DNA from 2 places in the Pseudomonas sp. KH_050 genome. Region 1 is predicted to be linked to the other one. Evidence: predicted binding sites of a transcription regulator. Region 1 holds the regulator's gene; the other holds the start of a gene.
What was found. The regulator FliA, encoded in region 1, starts transcription of late flagellar genes. The targets are predictions, from matches to a motif close to CTAAAGTTTNNNNNNNNNNNGCCGNTAA.
Positions count from the first base shown of each region.

Region 2: the regulator FliA is predicted to act here: its motif matches at 1,635-1,662, upstream of AC3IUA_RS10005 (methyl-accepting chemotaxis protein).

Region 1 is NZ_CM174478.1:4,638,458-4,642,879, reverse strand. Features, by position in the region: gene flhF (flagellar biosynthesis GTPase FlhF) at 1-844, shown strand, start outside; gene fleN (flagellar synthesis regulator FleN) at 963-1,793, shown strand; gene fliA (RNA polymerase sigma factor FliA) at 1,790-2,530, shown strand; gene AC3IUA_RS21080 (chemotaxis response regulator CheY) at 2,698-3,069, shown strand; gene AC3IUA_RS21075 (protein phosphatase CheZ) at 3,093-3,881, shown strand; gene AC3IUA_RS21070 (chemotaxis protein CheA) at 3,907-4,422, shown strand, end outside.
Region 2 is NZ_CM174478.1:2,169,470-2,173,891, reverse strand. Features, by position in the region: gene AC3IUA_RS10010 (SDR family NAD(P)-dependent oxidoreductase) at 1-1,098, opposite strand, end outside; gene AC3IUA_RS10005 (methyl-accepting chemotaxis protein) at 1,693-3,258, shown strand; gene AC3IUA_RS10000 (alpha/beta family hydrolase) at 3,828-4,422, opposite strand, start outside.

The DNA.
Region 1 (4,422 bases):
TCGGCCACAGCAGGCCAACCTCTGGCGTCGGCTGCAACGCATCGGCTTGTCCGGGCCGCTGTCGCGCGATCTGCTGGCACTGATTACTGAAATTGAAGAGCCTCGTCAGGCCTGGCGCATGCTGTTGGCGCACCTGGCGCGGATGATCGTCACACCGGAGATCGAGCCACTGGAAGAGGGTGGGGTGATCGCCATGGTCGGCCCGGCCGGCATGGGCAAGACCACTACCCTGGCCAAGCTGGCGGCGAGTTATGTGCTCAAGTACGGCTCGCAGAACATCGCGCTGGTGAGCATGGACAGCTACCGGATTGGTGCCCAGGAACAACTCAAGACCCTGGGCCGTATCCTCAATGTTCCAGTGGTCCACCTTGACCCGGGTCAGTCCCTGGCCCAGGCCCTCGATCCGCTGCTGCGCAAGCGTGTGGTGTTGATCGATACCGCCGGCCTTCAGGCCAGCGACCCGGCGTTGCGCATGCAACTGGAAAGCCTGGCCGGGCGCGGGATCAAGTCAAAAAATTATCTGGTACTGGCAACCACCAGCCAGAAACAGGTTCTAACCGCTGCTTATCACAGTTACAAACGTTGCGGGCTGGCCGGCTGCATCCTGACTAAACTGGATGAAACCGCGAGTCTGGGCGACGTGTTGAGCCTGGCGATCAGTCACCAGTTACCGGTTGCCTATCTGGCCGATGGGCCACGGATCCCGGATGATCTGCATTTGCCACGACGCCATCAATTGGTCAGTCGCGCGGTGAGTGTGCAGATGCAGGAAGAACCCAGCGAAGAAGCCATGGCTGATATGTTCGCTGATCTCTATCACAGCCCGACCAAGCGGGTCGGCTGAGGTAATCATGAATAGATTGCAGTGTACCTACATCGATGGTCTGCCATGCATTGTTCCAGTGGGAACGCGCAGCCAGTTATGTGGCCTCCGTCTAAGCAAGACAAGGTAAAGAAAGAACATGGGCAGCATGCATCCCGTACAGGTTATCGCGGTGACCGGCGGCAAAGGTGGCGTCGGGAAGACTAACGTGTCAGTGAACTTGTCCCTGGCTCTAGCGGAGCTCGGCCGGCGCGTCATGCTGCTGGACGCCGATCTGGGGCTGGCGAACGTCGACGTTTTGTTGGGGCTGACACCCAAACGTACTCTGGCCGATGTGGTCGAGGGGCGCTGTGAGCTGCGCGATGTGCTGCTGCAGGGCCCCGGCGGAATCCGCATCGTCCCGGCGGCCTCCGGCACGCAGAGCATGGTGCACCTGAGCCCGGCGCAGCATGCCGGGCTGATCCAGGCGTTCAGTGATATCGGCGACAACCTCGACGTGCTGGTGATCGACACCGCCGCCGGGATTGGTGAGTCGGTGGTGAGTTTCGTGCGCGCGGCCCAGGAAGTATTGCTGGTGGTCTGCGACGAACCGACGTCGATCACCGACGCTTACGCACTGATCAAATTGCTCAATCGCGATTACGGCATGAACCGCTTCCGGGTGCTCGCCAACATGGCGCAGAGCCCCCAGGAAGGGCGCAACCTGTTCGCCAAGTTGACCAAGGTCACTGATCGCTTTCTCGACGTGGCCTTACAATACGTCGGTGCGGTGCCTTACGACGAGTGTGTGCGCAAGGCGGTGCAAAAGCAGCGTGCAGTCTATGAGGCGTTCCCGCGTTCCAAGTGCTCGCTGGCATTCAAGGCCATCGCGCAGAAGGTCGATACCTGGCCGTTGCCGGCCAATCCGCGCGGGCACCTGGAATTCTTCGTCGAGCGGCTGGTGCATCAAACGGCAGGACCGGTGCTATGACAGCCAGCGGCTACAACCTTTACAAATCCTCGGCGCGTGACAGTCAGTGCGAACTGATCGAGCGTCATGCGCCATTGGTCAAGCGGATTGCCTACCACTTGCTGGCGCGTCTGCCGGCCAGTGTGCAGGTCGAGGATCTGATCCAGGCCGGGATGATCGGCCTGCTCGAGGTCTCGACCAAATACGACGCCAGCAAGGGTGCGAGTTTCGAAACCTATGCCGGTATCCGTATTCGTGGGGCGATGCTCGATGAGGTGCGTAAAGGTGACTGGGCGCCGCGTTCGGTTCACCGCAATACCCGGATGGTCAGTGATGCCATTCGCTCAATTGAAGCTAAAACCGGTCGTGACGCTAAAGATCACGAAGTTGCGGCCGAACTCCAATTGAGTCTCGACGATTATTACGGGATTTTGAACGACACCTTGGGCAGCCGGCTGTTCAGTTTCGACGATCTGTTGCAGGACGGCGAGCATGAAGGGCTGCACGAGGATGGCGCGAGTGCTCATCTCGAGCCGTCGCGTGACCTGGAAGATGAGCGTTTCCAGGCTGCGTTGGCGGACGCGATTGCCAATTTGCCGGAGCGTGAGCGACTGGTCTTGGCGCTGTACTACGACGAAGAGCTGAACCTCAAGGAAATCGGTGAGGTCCTGGGGGTCAGCGAATCGCGGGTCAGCCAGTTACACAGCCAGTGCGCGGCCCGCTTGCGGGGGCGTTTGGGGGAGTGGCGAGCGCGCTGACAGGCAGTGTGGGGACACTGCGAACGAGGCTGGTACGGCGTTTTTGCGCACCGGTCACGGCCTGTTGTGCTCCATGCAGCCGCTGAGTGTTACGCCGAAATGATTGAGTGGCGTGTCCAGGTGCTGGGCGCGTTTAAGACTGCTTGGAGGTCGAATTGGACAAGAACATGAAAATCCTCATCGTTGATGACTTCTCAACGATGCGGCGGATCATTAAAAACCTGTTGCGTGACCTTGGGTTCACCAACACGGTCGAGGCGGATGACGGTACTACCGCGATTCCGGTCCTCAACAGCGGGAGCATCGACTTTCTGGTAACGGACTGGAACATGCCGGGCATGACCGGTATCGACCTGCTGCGCCACGTGCGTGCCGATGAAAAACTCAAGCACCTGCCGGTGTTGATGGTCACGGCCGAAGCCAAGCGTGAGCAAATCATCGAGGCCGCTCAGGCCGGAGTGAATGGCTACGTGGTCAAACCCTTCACGGCCCAGGCGTTAAAAGAAAAGATTGAAAAAATCTTCGAACGCATCGGTTGACCGAAATTGTCACGGGGGGAGCTATGGAGCATTACGAAACATCACAGGGCGATTTTGAATCGACCCTGAAAAAACACGCCCGCGAACTGGTCGACAGCCTTGAGAAAGGTCAGTTCGGCGACGCTGTGCAACTGATCCATGAGCTCAACCAGACCCGTGATCGTGGCCTGTACCAGGAAGTCGGCAAGCTCACTCGCGAACTGCATAGTGCGATCGTCAATTTTCAGATTGACCCGAACATGCCGCAAGCCAAGGAAGTGTCACAGATCACGGATGCCACTGAGCGCCTGTCCTATGTGGTCAGGCTGACCGAGGCTGCGGCCAACCGCACCATGGATCTGGTCGAGAACAGCACGCCGCTGGTCAACGGCCTGAGCAATGACGCCCAGGCCTTGAGTGCCGACTGGGGACGTTTCATGCGCCGCGAAATCGGTGCCGAAGAGTTCCGCGAGCTGGCCCGGCGGGTTGACGGTTTCCTCACGCGCAGCGAGCAACAGAATCGTATCGTCTCGGGCAATCTCAACGACATCCTGCTGGCGCAGGATTACCAGGACCTTACCGGTCAGGTGATCAAGCGCGTGACCCAGTTGGTCACGGAAGTCGAAAGCAATCTGCTCAAACTGGTGCTGATGGCCAGTCAGGTCGACCGTTTTGCCGGCATTGAACATGACCGTGAATCGATCCTTGCGCAAAAAGATCCAGAAAAACATCTGTCTCAGGGTGAAGGTCCGCAGATTCATGCCGATAAACGAGAAGACGTTGTGTCCGGTCAGGACGATGTCGACGATTTGCTTTCCAGCCTTGGATTTTAGGCCGACCTAGTAGGAGCACCCATTAATGAGCTTCGGCGCCGATGAAGAGATCCTTCAGGATTTCCTGGTTGAGGCCGGCGAGATTCTTGAGCAACTGTCCGAACAGCTGGTCGAGCTTGAAAGCCGACCCGATGATGCGGATTTGCTCAATGCAATCTTTCGCGGTTTTCACACTGTAAAAGGGGGCGCCGGCTTCCTCCAGCTCCATGAACTGGTGGAGTGCTGTCACATCGCCGAGAACGTCTTCGACATCCTGCGCAAGGGTGAGCGACGGGTCGACTCGGAATTGATGGACGTGGTTCTGGAAGCGCTGGATGCGGTGAACGGCATGTTCACCGAAGTCCGCGAGCGCACTGCGGTCACCGCCGCAACGCCGGAGTTGTTGGCGGCTTTGGCGCGTCTGGCCGAGCCTGCTACAGCCGAGACTGCAGCGGCGGTTGAAGTCAGTGCCGAACCCGTTGCCGAGAGCGATTCGGGCGACGTCACTGATAACGAATTCGAACTGCTGCTCGACTCGCTCAATGCGGTGAAGGCCCAGGCC
Region 2 (4,422 bases), 2.5 Mb from region 1:
TTCAATCACGCAGAACAGCGCCTTCATCAGACCGGCGACCCCGGAGGCCGCCTCCAGGTGACCGATGTTGCTTTTGATCGAGCCGATCAGCAGTGGTTGATCCGCCGGGCGCTGCTGGCCCAGGGCTTCGCCGATGGCCCGGCTTTCGATCGGGTCGCCGACCGGGGTACCGGTGCCGTGGGCTTCGAGGTAATCGATGTCGGTCGGGGCAATGCCTGCCGTGGCATAGGCCTGGGTCATCAGGGCAATCTGCGCATCGGCGCTCGGCACCGTCAGGCTGGACTTTCGGCCGTCGGTGTTGGCCGCGCTGCCGGCAACCACGGCGAGGATCTGGTTACCGTCGGCGATTGCCTTGTCGTAATCCTTGAGGAAGAACAGCCCGGCCCCTTCGGAGCGGACGTAACCGTCGGCGGACTCGTCGAACACGTGGCATTGCCCGGTGCGCGAGAGCATCGAGGCCTTGGAAAAGATCAGGAAGCCGAACGGGTGCAGATGAAGGCTGATGCCGCCGGTAATCGCCTGGTCGATGTCGCCATTCTGAATCGCCTGGCACGCTTGGTGGAAGGCAATCAGCGAAGAAGAACAGGCCGTATCGATGGCCATGCTCGGGCCTTGCAGATCGTAATAAAACGACAGGCGATTGGCCGCGATGCTTAAGGTACTGCCGGTGGCGGTAGCCGCTTCAATCGTGCCCAGGTCGTGGGCGAGGCGATAGGCGTAATCGGTGCTGGCGATCCCCAGGTACACCCCGCAGTCGCTGCCGCGCATGCTCGAGGGTTTGACCCCGGCGTTCTCGAACGCCTCCCAGCCCAGTTCCAGCAGCAGGCGCTGCTGCGGATCCATGACCGCCGCTTCACGGGGAGAAATATTGAAAAAGCCGGCGTCGAAGGTGGAGATGTCACCCAGGGAGCCCGAGGCGAAGGTATAGGAAGTCGCGGGATGGGCTTTGTCCGGGTGCAAGAACTCGTCTTTGGACCAACGAGAAAAATCCACCTCGGTAATGAAATTTCGCCCCGCCAGCAAATCCGGCCAAAAAGTTGCAGAAGTGGAGCCTGGAAAACGGAACGAAGCCCCTATAATTGCAACTTTCTTGTGCATTGCTAAATCCACCCTTTTTAAATTCCCGGCGATAAGACCATCACTTCGTATGATGGCTGAACGACAGTCAACATCCATTGACCCGATGGCTGGGAAAGTTATCTACATTTAATAAGTTTTGACTCTGATGATTCTAATAAACACTGGACAAACAATATTTCTTCAGACCCGCAAAAATACCCACCTGCTGTTTTCAGGGTCTATAGTATTGATTTGATTGACGCAATCATACGCTGTCAAGCCCGTAAAGGGGAACCCTGAAAAGCCGTGGAGCTGGACAAAACCGGCCTTCTCACGATGTCCGGGTCGTGGAATTTCGCGAGGTGCAAACGCGGCGAAAAATGCAAGCACTGATTGAGTCCAACTCAGTGCCGAGGTTGCCTCTATATACTCGCTGAACAGCGAGCGATCAAATATTGATCAATCTAATCAGCCGCACACAGTGCATGATCGCCCCAGCGGCGTTTTACCCGGCGAGCTGCAAGTTCCCCGTGCACTTCAGCGCGCGCTCCCCCCGGCGACGACTGAAAAATATTCTCAATAAAACCCTGTCACTGCCGACAACCTAACAAAACCTTGCGGATTGATAAAAACATGCGTAACAACCAGCCCATTACCCAGCGTGAACGCACCTTCCCCACTCAGCAACGGTTGATTTCCACTACCGATGCTAAAGGCGTGATCACCTACTGCAACGATGCGTTCGTTGAAATCAGTGGCTTTACCCGCGAGGAACTGGTCCGCGCGCCGCATAACCTGGTACGCCACCCTGACGTCCCGGCCGCAGTGTTCACTCACATGTGGAGTACGCTGAAGCAAGGCTTGCCATGGATGGGCATTGTGAAGAATCGCTGCAAAAGCGGTGACCACTATTGGGTCAACGCTTATGTCACACCGGTTTTCGATGGCAAACAGGTAGTCGGTTACGAATCGGTACGGGTCAAACCCAGCGCCGAACAGATCCGCCGCGCCGAAGCGCTCTACCAACGCATCAACCAGGGCAAGTCGGCGGTCCCGCAGAGCGACAAATGGCTGCCGGTGCTGCAAGACTGGTTGCCGTTCATTCTGGTCAGCCAGCTGGGCTTCCTGATTGGTATCTGGCTCGACTCGCACTGGGGCTTCGCCCTCGCGGCGGGGCTTTCGGTGCCGTTGGGCCTGATCGGCCTGAGCTGGCAGCAGCGCGGCCTCAAGCGCTTGCTGCGCCTGGCCGAACAGACCACCTCGGACCCGCTGATCGCCCAGATGTACACCGACAGCCGCGGTGCCCAGGCACGCCTGGAGATGTCGATCCTCAGCCAGGAAGCCCGCCTGAAAACCTGCCTGACCCGGCTGCAGGACACTGCCGAGCACCTGAACGACCAGGCACGGCAATCCGATGCTCTGGCGCACAAGAGCTCTTCCGGGCTTGAGCGCCAGCGGGTCGAGACCGAGCAAGTGGCGACCGCCGTCAACCAGATGGCGGCCACCACCCAGGAAGTTGCCAGCCACGTACAGCGCACCGCCGACGCCACTCAGGAAGCCAACCGCCTGACCAGTCGCGGTCGCGACATTGCCGGCGAAACCCGCGAAGCCATCCAGCGCCTGTCGGTGGTGGTCGGTGAAACCGGCGACACCGTGACTCAACTGGCCAAGGACAGCAACGAAATCGGCGGCGTGGTCGATGTGATCAAAGGCATCGCCGACCAGACCAACCTGCTGGCGCTGAACGCGGCTATTGAAGCCGCCCGCGCCGGCGAAATGGGCCGCGGCTTTGCGGTGGTCGCCGATGAAGTGCGGCAACTGGCGCAACGCACCAGCGAGTCGACCGGGCAGATCCACAGCCTGATCGCCAAGCTGCAACAGACCGCGAGCACCGCCGTGCAAACCATGGACGCCGGCCATCGCCAGGCCGAAGAAGGCGTCGCCCGGGTACTCGAGGCCGACCAGGCCCTGGTGGGGATCAGCGAAGCGGTGGCCCACATCACCGACATGACCACCCAGATCGCCGCCGCCACCGAAGAGCAAAGCGCAGTGGCCGAAGAAATCAGCCGCAACATCAGCACCATTGCGCTGTTGGCCGATCAGACTTCGGAACAGGCACAAAGCTCTGCACTGCTGAGCGAAGAACTGACGCGCACGTCGAATACCCAGTATTCGTTGGTGGAGCGGTTTAATCGGTAACAGGGTGGTCAGGTGTTAATAGAAAAAACCGGAACGTTAAACTTCCGGTTTTTTTGTGGGCATCCTCCAGGATCAAAAGATCGCAGCCTTCGGCAGCTCCTACCCGGGGGATGGGGTGAATCCGTGAAATTCGTGTGCGCGCAGCCGAGGGTTCGACATTCACCCGGATATTGCGGGTGCACCCGGTTGGCGTAGGAGCTGGCGCAGCCTGCGATCTTTTGACGGTTCTGGAGATTGCCAGAAGCAAGATCAAAAGATCGCAGCCTTCGGCAGCTCCTACCCGGGGGATTGGGTGAATCCGTGAAATTCGTGTGCGTGCAGCCGAGGGTTCGACATTCACCCAGATATTGCGGGTGTACCCGGTCGGCGTAGGAGCTGGCGCAGCCTGCGATCTTTTGACGATTTGAAGACCGCCGAAGATCAGGATCAAAAGATCGCAGCCTTCGGCAGCTCCTACGGGGGGTTTGTGTAAACCCACCCCATGGCGGGTGCACCCGGTCGGCGTAGGAGCTGGCGCAGCCTGCGATCTTTTGATCTTGATCTGCGATGGCTGCTCGCGATGCGGGATCTCACAGGAGAAATCCGGACACCCTATTGGCCGTCGACGTCAAATGCTGCTCATGGGTAAAACTCGATGCCTTCAATGGCTTCAAATCATGATCAGCCGCCACCAGCCAATACACCTCGATACTCGGCGCCAATTCATATCCTTCTACCGCTGCACGATTCCCCAACGCATCCCGCTCGCCCTGCACGATCAAGGTCGGGGTCTTGAGTTCGGCCAGATGCGCCACTCGCGGCTTCTCGGGTTTACCCACCGCATAGAACGGATACCCCAGGCATACCAGCGCATCCGCCTTCAATTCGTCCGCCAGTAAACTCGCCATGCGCCCGCCCATGGACTTGCCGCCGATGGCCAGGCGCCCAGCGACATGACGCCGCACCCGGGCATAAACCTCCCGCCAGCATTCCAGCAGTTTCGGCGCCGGATTGGGTGGGCGCTTGCCGCCGTCCAGGCGTCTTTGCGCCATGTAGGGAAACTCGAAACGCAACACGCTGACCCCCTGCGCGGCAAGGCGTGCAGCCATGTCGTTCATGAAGTCACTGTCCATCGGCGCACCGGCACCGTGGGCGAGGATCAGCGTGCGCGGCTCGCCTGTCGCA